3 regions of the Mesorhizobium sp. LNJC405B00 genome follow, and region 1 is predicted to be linked to each of the others. Evidence: predicted binding sites of a transcription regulator. Region 1 holds the regulator's gene; each other region holds the start of a gene.
The links. The regulator PhoB, encoded in region 1, activates phosphate uptake and scavenging genes when phosphate is short. The targets are predictions, from matches to a motif close to TGTCATNNANCTGTCAT.

Region 1 (7,781 bases):
TGATCAAGCCGGCGCGTTCCTCGGTGCTTCTGGAAACGCTGGTCGCTACCATCCAGCGCCACCATCACAATATCACGGGGAGCCGCGTGCTCCCGGCGGCAAGCAGCGGGTCCGGCAACGACAGGAACGGACCGTCACCGGCAAAGCCGCCGCTCGCTGCACCGGAACGCGCCTTGCTGCAACCGCCGCCGGTTCGCGCCCGCGCCCGGGCCGCCGGGGATGAAAGCCGGCTCGACATCCTCGTTGCCGAGGACAATGAGGTGAACCAGATGGTGTTCACCCAGATAATCGGCGAGACCGGTTATAGTTTCGAAATTGTCGGCAACGGCCGCAAGGCGCTCGACGCCTTCGGCAGGCTCAATCCGCGTATGATCCTGATGGACGTCTCGATGCCGGAGATGAATGGGCTCGAGGCCACCGCCGCAATTCGCCGGCTTGAAGAACATACGGGTATGCATATCCCGATCGTCGGCGTCACCGCGCATGCTTTGAAGGGCGACCGTGAGCGCTGCCTGGAAGCCGGCATGGATGACTATTTGCCCAAGCCGATCAGCCCCAGGGCGCTGCTCGAAAAGGTCGAGCGCTGGGTCGGCATATCAAGCGAAGCCCAACGAGACGCTGGATAGCAACCTGCGGCGCCGGCCGGGATTCGGCCGCGCCGCAACAGCCAAGGATATGGTGCGATCGCACCATATCAAAGCTGGCGCCCAGTCAGGACAATGGTCGCAACGAAACCGCTCATTCAGTTACGGGCGGGAGCAAGCGACCGCCGACAAGAAACAGCGTCGAATCTACCCCAACGGACCTGTTTTTGGCGATGGCTCGGCCAAGATTCGCTCTGGCCACGGGCAACGCGCTCCCGTCCGGTTTTTCTTTCTCGGCATCGCGGCCTGCGGTGTGCCGGGACTTGATGCCAGCACGGATCGCGCAAGCGTCTGATTCCAGCGGCAACTTCCATTCCCACAAACCGGCTTAAAGGGGGCGGCCCACAAGACGTCTGTGCGACGTTACCGGGCTGACACGAAACTGTCATGCGACTGTAATAATCGAAGGCTATTGGCCTCAGCGGGCGCCGGTTTGAAGAGGGCGCCAAGAGACCATCTTCCGAACAGGAGCAGGCCACATGAAGAAATTCCTCGTTACGGCATCGGCCGTGGCGGTAGCGTTCGCCGCATCGTCCGGTGTCGCCGCTGCGCGTGACCAGATCCAGGTCGCCGGTTCGTCGACCGTGCTGCCTTACGCCAAGATCGTCGCCGAGCAGTTCGGCGAAACCTTCACCAACTTCAAGACCCCGGTGGTCGAGTCCGGCGGCAGCGGCGCCGGCATCAAGGAGTTCTGCAAGGGCGTCGGCGAAGACACGATCGACATCGCCAACTCCTCGCGCCCGATCAAGAAGGACGAGCTGAAGTCCTGCGCCGACGCCGGCGTCAAGGACGTCCAGGAAGTCCGCATCGGCTATGACGGCATCGTCTTTGCCACCGACATCAAGGGTCCGGATTGGGCGCTGGTTCCCGCCGACATCTACAAGGCGCTCGCCGCCAAGCTGGTGGTCGACGGCAAGCTGGTCGACAACCCGAACACCAAGTGGAACCAGGTCAATCCGAAGCTGCCCGACTGGGATATCGCCGCCTATATCCCGGGTGAGAAGCACGGCACCCGTGAAGTGTTCGAGACCAAGCTGCTCGACGCCGGCTGCGACAAGGCCGCTTTGAAGGCTGCCGGCATCGCCGACGACAAGGAAATCGGCAAGACCTGCATCGCCATCCGCAAGGACGGCAAGGCTGTCGACATTGACGGCGACTACACCGAGACGCTGGCCCGCATCGACTCCAACAAGACCGGCGTTGGCGTGTTCGGCCTCGCCTTCTACGAGAACAATGCCGACAAGCTGAAGGTCGCTACCGTCGAAGGCATCGTGCCTTCGACGCAGACCATCGCCGATGGCACGTACCCCGTGTCGCGGCCGTTGTTCTTCTACGTCAAGAAGGCGCATCTGGGCGTCGTTCCCGGCCTCAAGGAATATGTCGAGTTCTTCCTTGATGACCAGATGATCGGCCCGGAAAGCCCGCTCGCCCAGTACGGCCTGGTTTCCGCTCCCGACGCCGAACGTCAGGGCCAGCGCGACGCCTTCGCCGCTGGAAAGACAATGTAATCAACGGACGGATCAGGGCGCGGATGAACTCCGCGCCCTGATTTCGCCGCTTGCCGCAACGGCGGCGGCGATCTGAATTTTCCCTGGGGTGGGTTATGTCGTCCTTGCTCGTACTCGCCATAGTCATTGCCATAGGCGTGGTCGCTTTTGTGGTCGGCCGCCAGCGCGCCGCGGCGCTGGATACCGGCAAGGTCAAGCCGCATTCGCGCGCGCATTATCATGGCTGGTGGGCCTTTCTGCTCGCGGTCCTGCCTGCCGTCCTTTTGCTCGCCGTCTGGGATATCGGCTCTTCCTTCTATCTCGACCGGCATATCCATGCCGCTTTGCCCGAGCGCACCGCCGACACAAAGGTCGCCAGCGAAGCGCTCGACGCCAGCCTGGTGAAGAGCCTGGCCAAGGGCCTGCGTCGGCTCGATGGCGATACCGCACTTCCCGCTACTTTCGCCGAATTGCAGCCGCTGCTCGCCGCCAAGGGCGTGGCACTGGCCAGCGACACCCAGGACTATATGATCCCGATCGCGGTCGAGGCGAACCAGGTCCAGGACCGGCTCGGCCTGTTCGGCGCCGTGCTGACCTTCGCTCTGTCGATCGCCGGCGCCTTCTATGCGCTGAGGCAGATCGCACCGCGCGCCAGGGCGCGCAACAATGTCGAGAAGCTGATGCTGTGGGGGCTGCTTGCGGCCTCGACCATCGCCATCCTGACCACGGTCGGCATCGTGCTGTCGATGCTGTTCCAGACCATCACCTTCTTCGAGAGCGTGTCGCCGGTGAGCTTCTTCTTCGGCACGGTGTGGGATCCGCGTTTCGCCGCCGCCGGTTCCGGCGGCAGCCAGGGTCAGTTCGGCCTGGTCCCGCTTCTCGCCGGCACGCTCTACATCGCCGCCGTCGCCCTTCTGGTGGCAGTGCCGGTCGGGCTGATGTCGGCGGTCTACATGTCCGAATATGCCTCGCGCGGTGTGCGCTCGGTGGTCAAGCCGGCGTTGGAACTGCTGGCCGGCATTCCGACCATCGTCTACGGCATCTTCGCCGTTGTCACGCTCGGACCGTTCTTGCGCGACCTGTCGGCGGCACTCACCGGCGGCTCGCCCTTCATCCAGGGCCAGAGCATCTTCACCGCCGGTCTGGTGATGGGCGTCATGCTGATCCCGGTCGTGTCCTCTTTGTCCGACGACATCATCACCGCGGTGCCGCGCGCAATGCGTGACGGCTCGCTCGGCCTCGGCGCCACGCGCTCCGAGACGATCAAGCGGGTGATCCTGCCGGCGGCACTGCCCGGCATCGTCGGCGCCATCCTGTTGACGGCGTCGCGCGCCATCGGCGAGACGATGATCGTCGTGCTGGCGGCGGGCGTCGCCGCCAATCTGACGGCCAATCCGTTCGAGGCGATGACGACCATCACCGTAAAGATCGTCAACCAGCTGACCGGCGATCTCGAGTTCAACTCGCCGCAGACGCTGGTCGCCTTCGCGCTCGGCCTGACGCTGTTCGCGCTGACGCTGGTGATGAACATCGTCGCCCTCTACATCGTGCGCAAGTACCGGGAGCAGTACGAATGACCGACATCCCCCTGGACACGATGGCGGGCGCCGTCGCGCGTCCGCGCCGCGACATCGGGCTGAAGGCGCGCTATGCCGCCGAACGCCGGTTCCGCATCTATGGCGTGATTGCGATCTCGGTGGGCCTGGCGTTCCTGGCCATCATGTTGATCACCATCGTCTCGAAAGGCTACACCGCCTTCTGGCAGACGACGGTGACGCTTCCGATCACCTTCGATGAGAAGGTCATCGACCCCTCGAACAAGCGTGCCACAGACCCGAATGTGCTGATCAAGGCGAACTATCCCAAGCTCGCCGAAAACGCGCTGGTGGCCAAGCTCGGCATCGATCCGGCCAACAAGCCGATGATGCTGAAGCTCAAGGGCTTCCTGTCGGAAGGCGCCCGCGTCCAGCTGCGCGACATCGTCTCCGCCGATCCGTCGGTGATCGGCACGACGCGTGACGTCGACATCCTGGCCGCCGCCAATCTCGACTCGGCCTTCAAGGGCCAGATCGACCTCGGCGTCGATGAAGCGCGCCGCAAGGTGTCCAACCAGCAGATCGACTGGATGAACAAGCTCAAAGCCGAAGGCGCGATGGCCGAGCATTTCAACACCGGCCTGTTCAGCTATGGCGCCTCCAGCCGGCCCGAGACGTCGGGCATGGGCGTGGCCATCATCGGTTCGTTCTACATGATGATGATCGTGCTTTTGCTGGCGCTGCCGATCGGCGTCGCCGCCTCGATCTATCTGGAGGAGTTCGCCAAGAAGAACCGCTTTACGGACCTGATCGAAGTCAACATCAACAATCTCGCGGCGGTGCCGTCGATCGTCTTCGGTCTGCTTGGCCTTGCCGTGTTCATCAACTTCCTCGGCATGCCGCGCTCGGCTTCCTTCGTCGGCGGCCTGGTGCTGACCTTGATGACATTGCCGACCATAATCATCGCCACGCGCGCCGCCCTCGCCGCGGTGCCGCCGTCGATCCGCTCGGCGGCCCTAGGTCTCGGCGCCTCCAAGATGCAGATGGTGTTCCATCACATCCTGCCGCTTGCCGCCCCAGGCATCCTTACCGGCACCATCATCGGCCTGGCGCGTGCGCTCGGCGAGACAGCACCGCTGCTCTTGATCGGCATGGTCGCTTTCGTCGCCGATTATCCGACGACGCCTTTCGATCCGGCGACCGCGCTGCCGGTTCAGATCTATATGTGGGCAAACGAGGCTGAGCGCGCTTTTGTCGAGCGCATGTCCGGCGCCATCATCATCCTGCTCGTCTTCCTCATGGCCATGAACATCACCGCGATCGTGCTCCGGCGCCGGTTCGAGCGGCGCTGGTAGAAAAAAGGCAATTTGGTATGAACATCATGACCGAACAGTCCCTTGAGAATGCAGTGGGCGACAAAATGAACGCCAAGTCGAACGAAGTCATCAAGATGCGCGGCGACAAGGTCGGCGTGTTCTATGGCGAGAAGCAGGCGTTGTTCGACGTCAATCTCGACGTCCGCCAGAACCAGGTGACGGCGCTGATCGGCCCGTCCGGCTGCGGCAAGTCGACCTTCCTGCGCTGCCTCAACCGCATGAACGACACCATCGATTCGGCGCGGGTGACCGGCAAGATCACGCTCGATGAAGACGACATCTACGACAAGAACATCGATGTCGTCGAACTGCGCGCCCGCGTCGGCATGGTGTTCCAGAAACCCAACCCGTTCCCGAAGTCCATCTACGAGAACGTCGCCTACGGCCCGCGCATCCATGGGCTGGCCAAGCGCAAGTCCGACATGGACCAGATCGTCGAGCAGAGCCTGAAGAAGGCGGCGATCTGGAACGAGGTCAAGGACCGCCTGCAGGAGCCCGGCACCGGCCTGTCCGGCGGCCAGCAGCAGCGCCTGTGCATCGCGCGCGCCATCGCCGTGTCGCCGGAAGTGATCTTGATGGACGAGCCCTGCTCGGCGCTCGATCCGATCGCCACCGCCCGTGTCGAGGAGCTGATAGACGAGCTGCGCCAGAACTACACGATCGTCATCGTCACCCATTCGATGCAGCAGGCGGCGCGCGTCTCGCAACGCACGGCGATGTTCCATCTCGGCTATCTCGTCGAGGAGGGCGCCACCGACAAGATGTTCACCAACCCCGACGACAAGCGCACCCAGGACTACATTACCGGCCGCTTCGGCTGAGCCGTCCGGCGGGTGAATTTTCAGGCACGAGGACCAAGATCATGGGTGAACATACCGTCGCCTCCTTCGATGAAGAGCTCGGGCAGATCAGTAAGCTGATCCGCGACATGGGCGATCTGGCCGGCTCGATGGTCAGCGGCTCGACCAAGGCGCTGCTCAATTCGGACAATGCGCTGGCACAGCGTGTCGTGTCCGACGACGCCATCATGGATGCGCGCCAGCGCGAACTGGACGACCGCGCCATCACGCTGATCGCCAAGCGCCAGCCGATGGCCAACGATCTGCGCGCCGTGGTCGGCTCGATCCGCATGGCCGGCGACCTCGAGCGCATCGGCGATCTCGCCAAGAATATCGCCAAACGCGTCGGCACCGTGGGCCTCAGCGTCACGCCGCGCGACCTCTCGCACTCCATCGATGCCATGGCGCAACTGGTGCTGATCCAGGTGCAAGGCGTCGTCGAGGAATATGCCGCCACCGATGCGGCAGCTCTTGCAAAACTCAGGAATGACGACGAGCGCATCGACGTCAAATACACGTCCGTGTTTCGTGAGCTCTTGACCTACATGATGGAAGACCCTCGCAACATCACCGCCTGCACGCATCTCTTGTTCTGCGCCAAGAATCTTGAGCGCATCGGCGATCATGTCACCAACATCGCCGAAAATGCGTATTATGTGCTGACCGGCCAGCAATTGCCCGCCAATCGTCCGAAGCAGGACGAGACGGCGATGGCCACGCCGGCCTGATGAGGGTGAACTGCCTATGATCGCGCCACGCATCATGGTCGTGGAGGACGAGGAGCCGCTAGGCGTGCTCCTCCGCTACAACCTCGAATCCGAAGGCTATCAGGTCGAGGTGGTGACACGCGGCGACGAGGCCGAGATCCGCCTGCAGGAAAACGTGCCCGATCTCCTGGTGCTCGACTGGATGGTGCCCGCTGTTTCCGGCATCGAGCTCTGCCGGCGGCTTAGAGTGCGGCCCGAAACCGAGCGGCTGCCGATCATCATGCTGACCGCGCGCGGTGAGGAAAGCGATCGCGTGCGCGGCCTGTCCACCGGTGCCGACGACTATCTGGTCAAGCCATTCTCGACGCCGGAGTTCATGGCGCGCGTGAAGGCGCTGCTGCGCCGGGCCAAGCCGGAAGTGCTGTCCAGCGTGCTCAAGGTCGGCGACATCGTGCTCGACCGCGAGTCGCACCGTGTCTACCGCAAGAAGAGCGAGATCAGGCTCGGACCGACCGAGTTCCGGCTGCTCGAATTCATGATGCGCCATCCCGGCCGCGTGTTCTCGCGCAGCCAACTGCTCGACAATGTCTGGGGCGAGACGATCTATATCGACGAGCGAACCGTCGACGTCCATGTCGGGCGCTTACGCAAAGCGGTCAACAACGGCCGCATGCCGGATGTCATCCGTACCATTCGCGGCGCCGGCTACGCGATCAGGGAAGACTAGGATGCTGCGCGTCGCGCCGTTGCCGGCCATTCAGGCGACATGCTTGCCGGATTTGGCCTGAATGCCCGGCGCGAAAATCTCCTGATCGACGAAGCCGAGCGCGCGCATGGCACAGCCTTCGCGGATCAGCGGCAGCTCGTTGGGCTCGGTGTCGAAGGAGATCGATTTCGAGTGCTGGCCGCCGGCGGTCTGGGCGATCGCTTCGCGCAATGCCGGTTCGATCAGGTCGAACGCGGCGGCGCTGACGCCGACCATGGCGACGGGGGCCGGGTCGATCAGCGCAAACAGGCTGCCGAGGCCGAAGCCGAGCGCCTCACCGGCCCTGCGATAGGCTTCGCGCTCCGGTCCGTCCGTCTCTCGCGCACGAGCGGCCAGCGCCCGCATATCAGCGTCGCCGATATCGACCGGCTCGGCATCCTCGCCCATCATTTTGGCGCTGCGCCAGATGGCGTAGTTTCCGGCATAG
Region 2 (7,781 bases), on a different contig from region 1:
CTGGTCCTCGGCGCGGCGCTTGAGGCGCGACTTCAATTCCTTCATCGACGGCGGCAGGATGAAGATCGAGACGATGTCGGCGCGCATCTTCTCCTTGAGCTGCTGGGCGCCTTGCCAGTCGATGTCGAAGAGCATGTCACGGCCCTGCGCCAGCGCCAGTTCGGCCGGCTCGCGCGGCGTCGCGTAGCAATTGCCGTGCACCTCGGCCCATTCGAGCAACGCGTCGGAATCGCGCAGCCGCTCGAACTCGCGCGTGGTGCGGAAGTGATAGTGGACGCCCTCGATCTCCGAGCCGCGGCGTGGCCTGGTGGTGACCGAGACCGATAATTCCAGGCTGCCGTCGCTTTCCAGCAGGTTGCGCGCGATCGTCGACTTGCCGGCGCCCGACGGCGACGACAGGACCAGCATCAGCCCGCGGCGGCGAATGCGGGATCCGAGATCCCTGGCAACCATCGGCTCCTTGCCACCCATTCGGGTTTACTCCAGATTCTGGACCTGTTCGCGAAACTGGTCGACCACCGCCTTCAGTTCCAGCCCGATGGCGGTGACAGTGGCGGCGTTCGACTTGGAACACAGCGTATTCGATTCGCGGTTGAATTCCTGCGCCAGAAAATCGAGCTTGCGGCCGATGGCGCCGCCATTTGCCAGCAGCGCTCTGCCCGACGCCACGTGCGTCTTCAGCCGATCGATCTCTTCACGGATATCGGCCTTGGTGGCCAGGAACGCCGCTTCCATGTGCAGCCGGCCGGCATCGAGATTGGCCGACGCATCCATCAGCAGCCGCACCTGTTCGGCGATCCGCTCGCGGATCGCCGCCGGTTCGCGCGACGGGTCGGCCTCGGCTTGAAGCGTCAACGCTTCGATGGCGTCGATATGGCCGGAAAGCAGCGAACGCAGCGCTTCGCCCTCGTTCTGGCGTGCCTGCTCGAGACCTGTAAGCGCCGTTTCCAGCGCGGACAGGATTGACGCGTCGAGTGCTGCCCGCACCTCCTCGGTTTCGCTGGTTTCAGGGATATCGAGCACGCCGCGCAGGGAAAGCAGACCGTCGGCAGTTGCCGGACCAACACCGAACTGGTCCTGCAGCCGCTTGGCCAAGCCCGCCAGATCCCTGAGGAAGGCTTCGTTGACCACCGGCTGCGCCTGCTGGCCGGCGGCGCAGCCGACGGTTAGCGTCGCTTGGAAATTGCCACGCGAAAAGCGCTTCTGCAGCGTCTGCCGCACAGTCGGTTCGAGCCGCTCGAAACCTTGCGGCAACCGCAACCTGACCTCGACGCTCTTGCCGTTGACCGACTTGACCTCCCAGGCGATCGAGGCGCCGTCATGTTCGGCAACAGTGCGTGCAAATCCGGTCATGCTCTGCAAATTCATGATGCGGCTCGTGTCTCCCTGATGCGATTCTACAAATTGCGCATGCGTTCGATATCACGGGCGGCGCGAATGTCAGAATCGCAATACCGGCAAGATGTTGATTTCCGCTGTCGTTTCGATCTCGCAGGGCTGAAATCGAGAAGCAGAGGCACCCGAGCAAGACCGAAAACGCTTCGAACCGCGCTGTTCGTTCAAAGCAGCAGCGCGTCCGCCTCTGTCCGCGTTGCTTAAGGTCGATCCGTCTGAAAGCGCCGACCTGCTACTGGGCGGCACCCGTATCGCCGCCGGCATCACCGCTGTCACCGGCGGCATCGCCACTTGCGTCACCGTTGTCGTCGCCATTCGCCGGCGCATCGGTCTGGCCCGGAGTCTTGGCGCCCTTGGCGGCGTCTTCAGCCTGCTTCTTCTGCAGTGCCCGGTAGCGGGCAACGTTCTCATTGTGCTCGGCAAGCGTGGTGGCAAAGACGTGGCCGCCGGTGCCGTCGGCGACGAAATAGAGATCATCGGTCTTCGACGGGTTGGCGACGGCTTCGAGCGCGGCGCGGCCGGGATTGGCGATCGGCGTCGGCGGCAGGCCATTGATCAGATAGGTGTTGTAAGGCGTCTGTTTCTGGATATCAGATTGATAAATCGGCCGGTCGGCGGGTTTGCCCTTGCCGCCGAACAGGCCGTAAATGATGGTCGGATCGGATTGCAGCCGCATGCCCTTGGCCAGACGGTTGAGGAAGACGGCGGCAACGCGCGAGCGCTCGTCGCCCCGGCCGGTTTCCTTTTCGACGATCGAGGCCAAGGTGACGAAGTCGTCGACATTGGCCAGAGGCAGGTCGGGCGCGCGCCGCTGCCAGACCTCGTCGACCAGCTTCTTCTGGTCGGCGAGCAGCTTGTCGACCATCTGTTGGCGCGTGGCGCCGCGGGTAAAGCGCAGCGTGTCGGTGGCGAGGCTGCCCTCAGCCGGCTTGGCGGCCGGCATGTCGCCGGTCAGCGCATCCTGCTCGGCGATGCGCTGCAGCGCCTGCTCGACCGTCAGGCCCTCGGGAATGGTCAGCGAGTACATCACCGACTTGCCGCTCTTCAGAAGCTCCATGATGTCGCGCATGGAGGCGCGCGGCTTTATCTCGTATTCGCCTGCCTTCAGCGCTGAATCATTGCCATAGACCCGCACGGCGATGCGGAAGATGCGGGCATCGCTGATCAGCCCACGCCGTTCGAGCTGGTCGGCAATATCCTGGACGCCGGTGCTCGGCTTGACCAGGAAGGTGTCGCCGGCCACCGACGGGCCCGGTTCGTTGAATGCCTGCTTGCCGAAATAGAGCGAAACGCCGGCGGCGAGGATCATCAACATCACCGCGGAGATGACGAAGTTCATGAACACGACGACTTGGCTGCGCGAGGCGCGCGAGCGCTTTGGTGGTGGTGTGCCGGCTTCCGGGCGCAAAGCCTCGGCCGCGGTCTTCGGCACGATCGGGCCGGTCTGCTGGTTTTGTCCGAATTGTCCGCTGCCGCCCGGATTGGTGTTCATTAGCGCCCTACCATCTGATCTCTTAGAGCGACCATGCGCCCGATTGGACGCACAGCGTGCCCTAACATTTCAAGCCTACGCATCGTGCTTTTAAAAAAGCGCCTTCGGTTTCAGGCCGATGCGACGAATCCCCAGCGGCAGAGTAGGCTTGAATATGGCAAAATTGACGACAGACCGCTGGCGCGCCGGTCGATACCGCAATCAGCCTGTATAACGCTGGAAGACCAGCGAAGCGTTGGTGCCGCCGAAGCCGAAGGAGTTGGACAGCGCCACGTCCACCTGGCGATGCCGTGGCGTGTTCGGAACAAGATCGATCGCGGTTTCGCGTTCCGGGTTGTCAAGATTGATGGTAGCTGGCGCGATGTTGTCTCTGATAGCGAGGATCGAAAAGATCGCCTCGGCGGCACCCGCGGCACCCAGGAGATGGCCGATCGACGACTTGGTCGACGACATCGAGATTTTCGAGGCGGCGTTGCCGACCAGCCGCTCGACGGCGCCGAGTTCGATCGTGTCGGCCATGGTCGAGGTGCCGTGCGCGTTGATGTAGTCGACGTCGGCGGGCGTCAGCCTGGCCCGGTTCAGCGCCGCCGTCATGCAGCGGAAGGCGCCGTCGCCGTCTTCGGCCGGTGCAGTGATGTGATAGGCATCGCCGGTCAGGCCGTAGCCGGTGACCTCGGCATAGATCTTGGCGCCGCGCGCCTTGGCGTGTTCGAGTTCTTCCAGCACGACGACCCCGGCGCCCTCGCCCATGACGAAGCCGTCACGGTCGCGGTCATAGGGACGCGAGGCCTTCTCAGGCGTGTCGTTGCGGTCGGTGGACAGTGCCCGGCAAGCAGCGAAGCCGGCAAGCGATAGTCTGGTCACCGGCGATTCCGCGCCGCCGGCCAGCATCACGTCGGCATCGCCGAAGATGATCAGCCGGGCGGCATCGCCAATGGCGTGCGCGCCGGTCGAGCAGGCGGTGACGACGGCGTGGTTGGGGCCTTTCAGCCCATGCCGGATCGATACCTGGCCAGATACCAGGTTGATAATGTTGCCGGGAATGAAGAATGGACTGATACGGCGCGGTCCGCGCTCTTTCAGGATGATAGCGTTCTCGGCGATGCCCTCGAGGCCGCCAATGCCGGAGCCGATCATGACGCCGGTGGCGCAGCGCTCGGCTTCGGTGCTGGGCTCCCAGCCGGAATCCTTCAGCGCTTCGTCGGCGGCCGCAATCCCGTAAAGGATGAAGTCGCCGATCTTGCGCAGTTCCTTGGGCTCGAGCACGGCTTCGGGATTGAGCGTGCCGTTGGTGCCGTCACCGCGCGGAATGACGTGGGCGATCTTGCAGGCAAGATCTTCCACTTCGAACTCGGTGACGCGCTTGGCGGCGCTGCGGCCGGTCAGAAGTTCCTTCCAGCTGTGCTCGAAGCCCATGCCGAACGGCGAAACCAGGCCAAGGCCCGTGACGACGACACGCCTCATCGCAGGTCCTCCCCGGTGATGACTGCGGATAGTGTCAGGCCGAAGCCTTGTCGATGTACTTCACGGCATCGCCGACGGTCAGGATGGTCTCGGCCGCATCGTCCGGAATCTCGACGCCGAACTCTTCTTCGAAGGCCATGACGAGTTCGACCGTGTCGAGGCTGTCCGCGCCCAGATCATCGATGAAGCTCGCCTGCTCCGTCACCTTGTCGGCATCGACGCCAAGATGTTCGATGACGATCTTCTTGACGCGCTCTGCGGTGTCACTCATTTGGGGCATCCTCGTCTTTTGTTTGTCTGTCTTCGTTAGCGGGCAGAATGCCGCTAATCAAGCTGAAAGATGGTCCTGCCGGAAACGCAACGATGCCGGACCGGTTTTTGCCCGAACCGCCGGGTTGCGGGCCGCATTACACGAAAAATGGCCGAGGTCCAAGGCGAAATGGTCTCTTTTCACAAGCCGGCCATGTCTTCTTATCACCCGGCAATATCCCGTCAGATCATGGCCATGCCGCCGTTGACGTGGATGGTCTGGCCGGTGACGTAGGCTGCCTCGTTGGAGGCGAGATAGGCGACGGCCGACGCCACTTCAACACTCGTGCCCATGCGGCGCGTCGGGATCGCGGCCATTATCGCGTCTTTCTGCTTGTCGTTGAGCTTGTCGGTCATGGCCGATTCGATAAAGCCCGGGGCGACGCAGTTGACGGTGATGTTGCGGGTGGCGATCTCCTGCGCCAGCGACTTCGAAAAGCCGATCATGCCGGCCTTGGAGGCGCAATAATTGGTCTGGCCAGGATTGCCGGTGACGCCGACCACCGAGGTGATGTTGATGATGCGGCCATGGCGGCGGCGCATCATCGGATGGGTCAGCTCGCGGGTCAGCCGGAACACGGCGGTGAGGTTCACCTCCAGCACGCTGTCCCAATCCGCGTCCGCCATGCGCACGAACAGGCCGTCCTTGGTGATGCCGGCATTGTTGACCAGTATGTCGACGCCTTCGAGTTCGGCTTCGGCCTTCTGGCCAAGCGCCTTGACCTCGTCACGGTCGGCAAGATTGGCCGGGAACAGCTTTACCCGGTCGCCGAGTTCGCCGGCCAGGGTCTCCAGTTTCTCGATGCGGGTGCCGTGCAGGCCGACAATGGCGCCTTGCGCATGCAGCACCCGGGCAATCGCCTCGCCAATGCCGCCCGATGCGCCGGTGACGAGCGCCTTGCGGCCGGTCAGTTCGAACATTTTCGTCTCCTGATCTTAAGAGAACACCCTTCCCACGGGAGGGGTTGAATCGCCAGTGGATTATGCAAGCGCGACCAGTGCCGCCTCGACATCGGCCGGGGTGCCGGCAGCTGATGTGGCGATGTCGCGGTTGATCCGCCGCGCCAGGCCCGACAGCACCTTGCCGGCGCCGATCTCATAGAGCGTGGCGACGCCATTGGCGCCGAACCACTCCACCGTTTCGCGCCAGCGCACGCGGCCGGTGATCTGCTCGACCAGGCGGCGCGCGATCTCGTCGGGGTCGCTGCTCGGGGCCACAGTGACGTTGGAGACGACGGGCACGACCGGTGCATTCTTGGTCACGCCGGCCAGCGCCTCGCGCATGACATCGGCCGCCGGCGCCATCAGCGCCGAATGGAAGGGGGCGGAGACCTGCAGCATCAGCGCCCGCTTGGCGCCCTTTTCGGTGCACAGTTTCGCGGCGAGTTCCACCGCCGCCCTGGCGCCGGAGATCACCAGCTGGCCACCGCCATTGTCGTTGGCGATCTGGCAGACTTTGCCGGATCCCGTTGCGGCCTCGGTGCAAGCGGCTTCGACGTCGGGCTGTTCCAGTCCGATGATCGCCGCCATGGCGCCCTCGCCGGCCGGCACCGCCGCCTGCATGGCGTTGCCGCGGATGCGCAGCAGCCGGGCGGCATCGGCGACCGAAACGAAACCGGCCGCGGCAAGGGCGGAATATTCGCCGAGCGAATGACCGGCAACGTAAGCAACCTTGTCCTTCAGCGAAAAGCCGCGCGCTTCCAGCGAGCGGATTCCCGCCAGCGAGACCGCCATCAGCGCCGGCTGGGCATTGGCAGTCAGGGTCAGCGCCTCTTCCGGGCCTTCCCAGATCAGTTTCGACAGCTTTTCGCCCAGCGCATCATCCACTTCCTCGAACACCCTGCGTGCCTCGGGGAAGGCGTCGGCGAGGTCCTTGCCCATGCCGACAGCCTGGCTGCCCTGTCCCGGAAAGGTGAATGCGACGGCCATTTGGGCGCTCTCCAGCGGCTGATTTTTCCTGCCTGTGACGCAAGGCGGACCGCCAAGTCAAGCCCGAAGGCGGCATTTCGGCTCTCGCTTGAACCGGAGCTGACCTCGAGTCCCTGTTCCCAAAGGCTTTTTGCCGATCACACCTGATGAAAACCGCTCACGAATCGTTTGCTGGCTCTTCTTATTTTCGCCACAGGCGCTAGCTTTTGCATGACAGTTCTATGACAGAACGGTGGCGCGAGTGGAAATACGCGTTGCTTGGGCCGGGGGAAGAGACGTGGCTAGGATCAGGAAGGGCACGGCCGTACCCGCGCCACAGTTCTTGGAAGACGATCCGTCCACCGGCTACCTGCCGGGGCGCAGATGGCCGGTCATCCGCTACGGTCTGGTCACGCTGCTTGCCTCCGCCATCCTGGTGTTCGCCATCGAATGGATCGTGCGGGGCGACTTCTTCGGCACGGTCGACTTCTTCCTGCAGCCATTCAAGCCGGGCTGGACCACCATCATTGTCTTTGCATTGGTGCTGATGGGACTGGACGCCGTGCTTGGCCGCAGTCACCAGAGCCTGATGATCGTGGCGCCGCTGACGCTGGCGCTGGCCTTTGTCGGGCATCAGAAGTCGCATTATCTCGGCGATCCACTCTACCCAACCGATTTTCTTTATTCGCGCCAGATCATGGCACTGATGCCGCTCTTGGTGCGCGAACGGCCCTGGACGGCGCTCGCCATGGCGGTCGGCATCGTCGCCGGCCTGTCGCTGCTGATCTATGGCTGGCGGTTGTGGCGCCGCAAGGTTCCGATCCTCAGCCGCAAAGGGCGGCTGGCGCGGCTGACGCTGGCAGTGCCGCTGCTCGCCTTCTTCGTCTCGATCATGGACTACGCCACCTTCTCGTGGACCCGCGACCGGCTGCAGATCATCCCGATCATGTGGGACCAGAAGGAGAACTACGCCTCCAACGGGTTTGCGCTGGCCTTCGCGCTCAACGTGCCGATGGCGCATGTCTCGGCCCCGGCGGGCTATTCCGACAAGGCGATCGACGCGATCGACAGGCCTGATGTGGCGGCCTCGGTACCGGATGAGAAACCCGACATCATCGTGGTGATGAGCGAATCTTTCTGGGATCCGACCAAGCTGCCCGGCGTCACAATCACGCCTGACCCGATCCCCAATGTGCGGGCGCTGCGTTCCGGC
Region 3 (7,781 bases), on a different contig from region 1:
CTTCTTCATCTGCTGCTTCTGCGGCAATGCGCTGCCGGTGATCGGCATTGGGCTGCTGTCGAGTTGGGCCACTCCGACGACGGCAAGCCTGGCCTTCGCCGGCATGATCACGCTGTTCTCTGTCGTAGCGCTGGGGTTCGGCGTCAAATACGCGCGCTGAGCCTCACCCGTTTGGCGTCCCGGGCGCCATGTTTGCCCGTCCGCGCGGGATGCCGAGGCCGGTGTCGGGCGGCTCGCCGGCGGCCGGCCGGTCCTCGATCATGTGCATGGTGCGCCAGCGGCCGAAGCGATAATAGGCGGCGGCCAGCACCAGCGAGGTGATCGATCCCGCCGGAAAACTCCACCACAGCGCTTCCTCGCCGATGTAGCTCCTGAAGAAGTAGGCAAAGCCGGTACGCACGACCAGCACGGAAATCACCAGAATGATCAGCGGCGGCATCACGGCACCGGTGGCGCGCACAGTGGCGAACAGCACGATGGTGACGCCGAACAGGATGAACGACCAGGACGCCACCTTGTTGATGTGGGCTGCAATGTCGATTGCGGTGCTGTCGCCGCTAAGGAACAGGCCGAGCACCGGCCTGTCGAAGAAGAACAGCAGCGCCACCAGGGCGCCGGTGAGCACCAGGTTGAAGCCGACGCCGGACGCCGCGATGCGACCGATGCGGTCCCAGCGCCCGGCGCCGACATTCTGGGCCGCCATCGACGAGACTGCGGCGCCGATCGCCAGCGCAGGCATCTGGATATAGGTCCACAGCTGCGCCGCGATGCCGTAGGCGGCGGCGACCTGCGAGCCGTAGGAGTTGACGATGCCCATCACGGTCAGCGCCGCCGCCGAAATGACGATCATCTGCAGGCCCATCGGCACGCCCTTGAGGACGACGATCCTGAGCAGCGCCGGATCCGGCCGCAGCAGAGCGAGGTTCGCGCCGGCGAGCCGCAACGGATGCTTTCTGGCATAAAGCACGACGAGGATGGCGATCACGCTCACCGTCTGGCCGATCAGCGTCGAGGTGGCGGAGCCGGCGATGCCGAGCTCGGGGAAGGGGCCGATGCCGCGAATGAGCAGCGGATTGAGGATGATGTCGAGCACGACGGCGAGCGCCATGAAGAGGAATGGCGTGCGCGAATCACCCGCACCGCGCAGCACCGTCATGACGAAGGACAGAAGATTCATCATCGGCACGGCGACGAAGATGATGCGCAGATAGGAGCGCGCCAGCGGCAGCGCATCGGGCGGGGTGCCCAGTGTGTTGAGGATGGCGTCGACCCAGATCCAGCCGCAGACGGCGAAGATAGCCGAGACGAGGAAGAAGAAGCTGGCGCTGGTGCCGACGATGCGCCGCGCCTCGGGCAGGTCGCGGGCGCCGACCGATTGCGCCACCAGGATGGTCGCGGCCATGCCGATGCCGAACACGGTGCCGAGAATCAGGAACAGCACCAGATTGGCGTTGGAGGTGGCGGTCAGCGCCGATTCACCGAGGAAGCGGCCGACCCAGACGGCGTTGATCGAACCGTTGAGCGATTGCAGCACGTTGGAGCCGAGCACCGGCAGAGCGAACAAAAGCAGCGTGCGCGGAATCGGGCCGCTGGTCAGGTCGCCGGTGCGCCGGCGCGGTGGTATTTTTTCGTCCATGGGCTGTTCGGCGAAGGTTCATCTCAAAGTCCGCCCGGCAATGATCGCCGATTTGACGGACAAGGTCGATGCGGCATTGGAACATGCCACCTGGCGGCTTCACGCTAATCAGTTCTCAAAACATCCGGAATGGGATATGGGTCGTCGCCGCGTGGGGTCGCATATCCTGTTGGATATGATGAATAGGCTGGGGGGATCATGTCCGACAATCCGCTTTTTTCCGAGCGCCTGAACCGGCGCGCGTTTCTTGGAATATCCGCTTTGGGTGCCGCTTCCATGGCGCTTTCAGCCTGCACCACGACCGATGTCGTGGTGCCGCCAACGCCGGCGCCGGCACCCGCACCCGAGCCCGCTTTCGGCGATGCCGCCACCATGTATTCGGCGCGCGTCGATGAGGGCTTTTCATTGCCGGCAATCCCCGTGGCCAAGCTCGATCCGAAGTTCGTGCGCCAGATCGTGGACGATCCGACCGGCGAAAAACCCGGCACGATCGTTGTCGATACATCCGAGCATTTTCTCTATCTGGTGCGCGACGGCGGCAAGGCAATGCGCTATGGCGTCAGCCTCGGCAAGGCCGGGTTTGGCTGGACCGGCAGCGCCGTGATCCAGGCGCGCAAGAAATGGCCGGTGTGGACGCCGCCGCCCGAAATGATCCAGCGCCGGCCGGAACTGGCGAAATATAAGGACGGCATGCCGCCGGGACCGCAGAGCCCGCTCGGCGCGCGTGCGCTCTATCTGTTCCGCGACGGCAAGGACACGATGTACCGGCTGCACGGCACGCCGGAATGGGATTCCATCGGCAAGAACGCGTCGTCGGGCTGCGTGCGCTTCATGAACCAGGACATCATCGACCTCTACAGCCGGGTCAACGGCGTAGCCCAGGTCTATGTGCGCCCGAACCTGTCGGCCGCGGGCAAGATCATGGCTGTGTCGAGCCGGACCGCCGAGCCGATCGATGCCGGCGTGCCAAGGGATGCGGAGATTTTGAAATAGGTGCCTTCACGGCATCGCTGATCGCCGACAAACGGTTAGAGGCGGACGCGCCGGGCGCGTCCGCCTTTCCGTATACGGCTACTTGTTGGCGAGGCCCGGAAGCGTGACCTGATAGACCAGGAACATGGTGTCGACATCGGCGCCGTCGTCGGCCTTGTAGGGCGCGCCGACCTGAAAACCGTCTTGGGTGAGAAAGTCGTTATCGTTGCCGACGAACAGGAAATAGTCGTCGGGCAGCGCCGGATCGAGCACGCTGACCACAGACATTGCTTCCCACTTCTCCGACAGATTGTTCTTGTCGTTGGGCTTGCCGTCATGCAGGCCGAAACGGCCAAGTTCCTTGTTGTCGTTGATGTCGATGAACGGCGTCAGCCTGGCCGGGGTCACCGAGGGGTCGAGCACGCCCTTGGGCGCCAGCGGCTTGTCGGCGGCATCGAAGGCGCCGCCGGCAATGTCGGTGGCGCCAGAGACGTCGACGACGAAAATCTGGCGCAGCAGCGAAGTATCGCCCTTCACCCCCTGGCCGTTTCCGCTGTCGCGCGCCAGCATCAGGAAGGTCTTGTCGGACAGCGCCACGATTTCGCTCTGCGCGGCGACCTTGGTCTTGTCCTTGGCGTCCTTGAACACCGGCAGCGGCACGGCATATTCATGCACCAGCTTGAGATGGGCCGGGTCGGAGGCGTCATAGACCAGCGCACGGGTGTTCTGGCGCGTCGCGGGCGAATCGCCGCCATCCTGGCGGGGCGCCGACTGCAGCACAGCGATCAGCGACTTGCCGTCCGGCGTCAGCGCCATGCCTTCGAGGCCTTGATTGTTCTGGCGGCCGGTTTCGGGATCCTTCGGATCGGGTTCGGCTGCACCGGGGCCCGGATTGTCGGAGGCGAAGTTCGGCGCGCCCTTGCGCATCGGCACCAAAGCGGCGGGCGGCTGCGTTGCCGACAACAGATGGCCGTCGGCCGAGAAGCGGTAGATGTTGGGGCCGTATTCGTCAGAGATGAACATGGTGCCGTCGGGCAGCCGCGCGATCGCCTCATTGTCGAGCGCCAGCTTGCCATTGGCCTCGGGCAGGATCGGCAGGTCGCCATTGGCCGCGCGCACGCCGTTGAGCGGATCGAGGCCGGTGGCGTCAGCGCCCTTGTCGTCGGTGAGGAGCAGGGAATCGGCAAGCGTCGCCTTGACGCCTGTCTGTTCCTGGCCGGAGGTGGGCGTGGCGCCTAGTGCTACCGGCGTGAACTCGATGCGAATAGTGTTGAGGCGCGGCCGGTAATCGGTGGTGCCGACGACATTGTAGCCACGGTCCGGCAGCAACCAGAGCGAGCCCTTGTAGCCGTCCGCGCCACGGGTCCAGCTTGCGGCGTCGATGGACATGCCGGAGCCGGAGCCGAAGGTCTCGCCGAACTTGTCCTTCTGATCGGCCGGAATGCGGCCGACGCCGACCAGGCCCTTGTTGACGAAGCCACCAACGGTGGCGGTGCTGTCGGCAAGGGCAGGGGTCAGGGCGGTAAACAGCGCCAGCGCGGCGCCGAGCGACACGGTTCGGTGCAGATTTTTCATGGGATAACCTCTTTGTGACGGAACGGGCCGGAACGGCCGGATGACGAAGCCGCCGCAATCGACGATGCCGCGCCCACCGATGAGCGGTCTAGGACGCGAAGATGATAGTTGCGTGACAGACCGTGTCGCACGCGCTCCGGAACCATTTTCCAGCCTGATCCGTTGCACGCGAGCCCAAGCGTCGCCTGCGATGGCCGGTCGAGCCCCGGGCCCAGGAGGGATAAATGGGTTTCGATCAGTATCACGAGCCACCGGAAGAACTGACGCAGGAGGTGCGGACCTTTGCCCGCATGATCACCTCGTTGATCGAAGAGGCCGAGGCGATCAGCTGGTACGAACAGCGCATGTCGGTCGAGAAAGACCCTCAGGCCAAGGCGATCATGAAGAACGCGCAAGGCGAGGAGTTCAAGCATTTCGGCATGGATCTGGAATTCCTGCTGCGCCAGAAGAAAGACTGGCGCACGGAACTGAAGGAAATCCTGTTCACCACCGGCGACATCGTTAAGGCCGGCGAGCGGGGCGAGAAGAAGGTGGATTGAGGCCCGCCGGCCTTCCGCGGCGGATCAATCGCTGTCGCGGGCGATCAGCTCCAGCGGCCAGACTTCGCGGATGATGCGCGGACCTTCCGGGCCGGCAAAGGCGGGAAGCGAGGCCAGCAACATTTCGGCCAGCCGCCGGCCCATCGGCTCCAGCGACGGACGGAAGGCGGTCAGCGCCGGCGAGAAATAACGGCAGAGCGGCGTGTCGACGATGACGATCACCGCGATGTCGTGGCCGGGCCTGATGCCCATTTCGGCCAGTGCCTTGCAGCCGCCGAGCGCCATTGCGTCATTGTTGAAGATGATGGCTGTGGGCCGGTCCTTGGAGAGCATCACGCGCGGCGTCACCTGGTAGCCTCCGGCCTCGTTGATGAAGCCGTCAGCGATCAGGCCGGGGTCGACTTCGATGCCATGCCGCTCCAGCGCCTTGCGGTAGCCGTCGAGGAACAGGTAGCCGAAGTTGAGATCAAGCGAAGGGCGGATGGCGGCAATGCGGCGGTGGCCGCGCGCGACCAGCCGGTCGACGGCTTCATCACCCGCCCTCTCGAAATCTATATCGAGCGAAGGATAGGTGTCGTCGCCGGATTGACTTCGGCCAAGCGTGGCGAAGGGAAAGCCGGCCTTGCTGAGATAGTCGATCCGATCGTCTTCCCGCCGTGTATTGGCCAACACGACCGCGTCGGCCCGGCGCGTCTCAACAACGCGGCGCAGCCTCTCCTGCTGATATTGACCGGGCTCACCCATGACGACCATCAAATCCAGGCCATACTCGGCAAGCCGGCCTTGCAGACCGATCAGGAACGGGATGAAGAACGGTTCGCCATATTGCTGGTCGCCCGGATGCGGCTGCAGCATGAAGGCGATCGAATGGGTGGTGCCTTGCCGCAGGCTGCGGCCGGACTGGTTGGGCGAATAGTTCAATTGCTTGGCGGCGGCGAGCACGCGCTGGCGGGTGTCGGCATTGACGTCGGCGCGGCCGTTCAACGCCCGCGACACGGTGCCGATCGAAATGTTCAGGTGACGCGCGAGGTCATGGATGCTGGACGCCAAGGACAGTTCTCCCCCTGTCTTGGCTAGCACCGGCTGCCGCCCAGGCCAAGGCTTCGGGATGATTTTCGCTGGCAGCCGATTGACATTCTACGCCATCGGGTGTGTTCTCGTAAACGTTTACGGAAAAGCGTTTACGGTGATGCCGGAAATGCCGTGACATTCGGTCTGGAGGGACCGGACGGGAGGAATGCCGGATGATGAATGCCGTCCTCGTCGGCTGTGGTGCGATGAGCAAGGCCTGGCTCGATGCCGCGAGGCAGATCGGCGGGTTGGCCATTGTCGGACTTGTCGATCTCGACGCCGAACGGGCGCGGGCGAGGGCACGCGAATACGGGCTCGATCGCGCCGTCATCGGCACCAGCCTCGATCAGGTTCTCGACCAGACCAGGCCCGACGCGGTGTTCGATGTCGTGGTTCCAGCCGCCCGGCGTGATGTCGCCTTTGCCGCCTTTGCCCATAATTGCCATCTGCTGACGGAAAAGCCGCTGGCCGATACTCCAGAAAATGCGCGCGCCATCGTCGATGCGGCACGTAACGCGGGGCGTATCCATGCGGTCGTGCAGAACCGCCGCTACGTCGCCAATGTCCGGCGCATCAGGCGCTTTCTCGACTCCGGCGCCATCGGCAAGCCAACCAGCATCCATGCCGATTTCTTCGTCGCGCCGCATTTCGGCGGCTTCCGCGAGGAGATGGCGCATGTGCTTTTGCTCGACATGGCGATCCATACTTTCGACGCCGCCCGCTACATGGTCGGCGGCGATCCCGCCGGCGTCTTTTGCCAGGAATGGGAGCCGGCGAATTCCTGGTACCGGCAGGGATCGTCGGCCAGCGCTATCTTCGATCTCGGCGGCGGCAAGGTGTTCACCTACGCAGGCTCTTGGTGCGCGGCGGGCTTCCGCACCAGCTGGGAGAGCACGTGGCGCATCGTCGCCGAGCACGGCAGCCTGGTCTGGGACGGCGAGGACGGACTGAAGGCCGAGGTTGTGTTGTCGGTCCGCGACGGCCTGTTCGACCTGACCCAGCCCATCACAGTACCGCCGCTCGATTCCGCCGACCGCGTCGGCGGTCATCTCGGCATCATCAAGGATTTCATCCACGCCATCGAGACCGGCAGCGAGCCGGAAACCCGTGGCAGCGACAACATCAAAAGCCTGGCCATGGTTTTTGGCGCCATCGAAAGCGCCGAGACCGGACGGCGCGTCGCAATCACACAGGAAGCATCATGATGCCAAACCCGCTTCTCGACATCCGCATCGGCACCATGGTGCGGGCCAATCTCGAAGACCCGGCCGCCTACATCAAAGAGATTCTGCCGCTCGGCTTCGAGAGCATCCAGCCCTTCTTCTGGCAGACGCTGGGCGGCAAGGATTTGGCGCGGCTCGCCGGTGAGATTGGCGAGGCGATCGGCGATGCCGATGTCGCCGTGTCGTCGATCGGCGTGTTCGGCAATCCGCTGGAGGATGGCGAGGTCGATCGCGGCGTGCTCGCGGCCTGGGAAACCGTCATCGACAACGCGCATCTGTTCGGCGCCTCGACGGTCAGCGGCTTCACCGGCCGCCTTCGCGGCAAGAAGCTGACCGACAGCCTGCCGCGCTTCCGTGAGGTCTGGGGACCACTGGCCAAGCGCGCCGCCGACAAGGGCGTGCGCATTGCCTTCGAAAATTGCGCCATGGATGGCAACTGGGCGGCCGGCGACTGGAACATCGCCCACAATCCCGATGCCTGGGAGTTGATGTTCAACGAATTGCCCGACGACAATCTCGGCCTCGAATGGGAGCCCTGCCACCAGCTTGTCTACCTCATCGACCCGATGCCGCAGATCCGCAAATGGGCGCCGCGCATTTTCCATGTCCACGGCAAGGACGCGACGGTGCGCTGGGATGTGATCCGCGAGCACGGCGTGTTCGGCAAGCTGCCCTTCGTGCAGATGCGCACGCCCGGGTTTGGCGACAGCGACTGGACGCGGGTGATCAGCGAATTGCGGCTGGCCGGTTACAAGGGCGCCATCG

Region 2: X756_RS141590 (LTA synthase family protein) is a predicted target of PhoB. The motif match lies at 6,800-6,816, and genes of this name have one in related genera.
Region 3: X756_RS155960 (esterase-like activity of phytase family protein) is a predicted target of PhoB. The motif match lies at 4,285-4,301, and genes of this name have one in related genera.

The regions. Positions count from the first base shown of each region.
Region 1 covers NZ_AYWC01000011.1:237,536-245,316, reverse strand. Annotated here, with positions in the region: gene X756_RS144910 (PAS domain-containing protein) at 1-626, shown strand, start outside; gene X756_RS144915 (substrate-binding domain-containing protein) at 1,124-2,152, shown strand; gene pstC (phosphate ABC transporter permease subunit PstC) at 2,248-3,708, shown strand; gene pstA (phosphate ABC transporter permease PstA) at 3,705-5,021, shown strand; gene pstB (phosphate ABC transporter ATP-binding protein PstB) at 5,039-5,863, shown strand; gene phoU (phosphate signaling complex protein PhoU) at 5,905-6,609, shown strand; gene phoB (phosphate regulon transcriptional regulator PhoB) at 6,626-7,315, shown strand; partial or broken gene X756_RS01000000165835 (ROK family protein) at 7,346-7,781, opposite strand, start outside.
Region 2 covers NZ_AYWC01000015.1:66,925-74,705, forward strand. Annotated here, with positions in the region: gene gmk (guanylate kinase) at 1-453, opposite strand, end outside; gene X756_RS141620 (YicC/YloC family endoribonuclease) at 478-1,368, opposite strand; gene mltG (endolytic transglycosylase MltG) at 1,628-2,887, opposite strand; gene fabF (beta-ketoacyl-ACP synthase II) at 3,089-4,351, opposite strand; gene X756_RS141605 (acyl carrier protein) at 4,386-4,622, opposite strand; gene fabG (3-oxoacyl-[acyl-carrier-protein] reductase) at 4,844-5,581, opposite strand; gene fabD (ACP S-malonyltransferase) at 5,642-6,589, opposite strand; gene X756_RS141590 (LTA synthase family protein) at 6,867-7,781, shown strand, end outside.
Region 3 covers NZ_AYWC01000004.1:36,388-44,168, reverse strand. Annotated here, with positions in the region: gene X756_RS155945 (MFS transporter) at 1-160, shown strand, start outside; gene X756_RS155950 (MATE family efflux transporter) at 164-1,636, opposite strand; gene X756_RS155955 (L,D-transpeptidase) at 1,835-2,629, shown strand; gene X756_RS155960 (esterase-like activity of phytase family protein) at 2,708-4,183, opposite strand; gene X756_RS155965 (hypothetical protein) at 4,408-4,722, shown strand; gene X756_RS155970 (LacI family DNA-binding transcriptional regulator) at 4,747-5,772, opposite strand; gene X756_RS155975 (Gfo/Idh/MocA family oxidoreductase) at 5,967-6,998, shown strand; gene X756_RS155980 (sugar phosphate isomerase/epimerase) at 6,995-7,781, shown strand, end outside.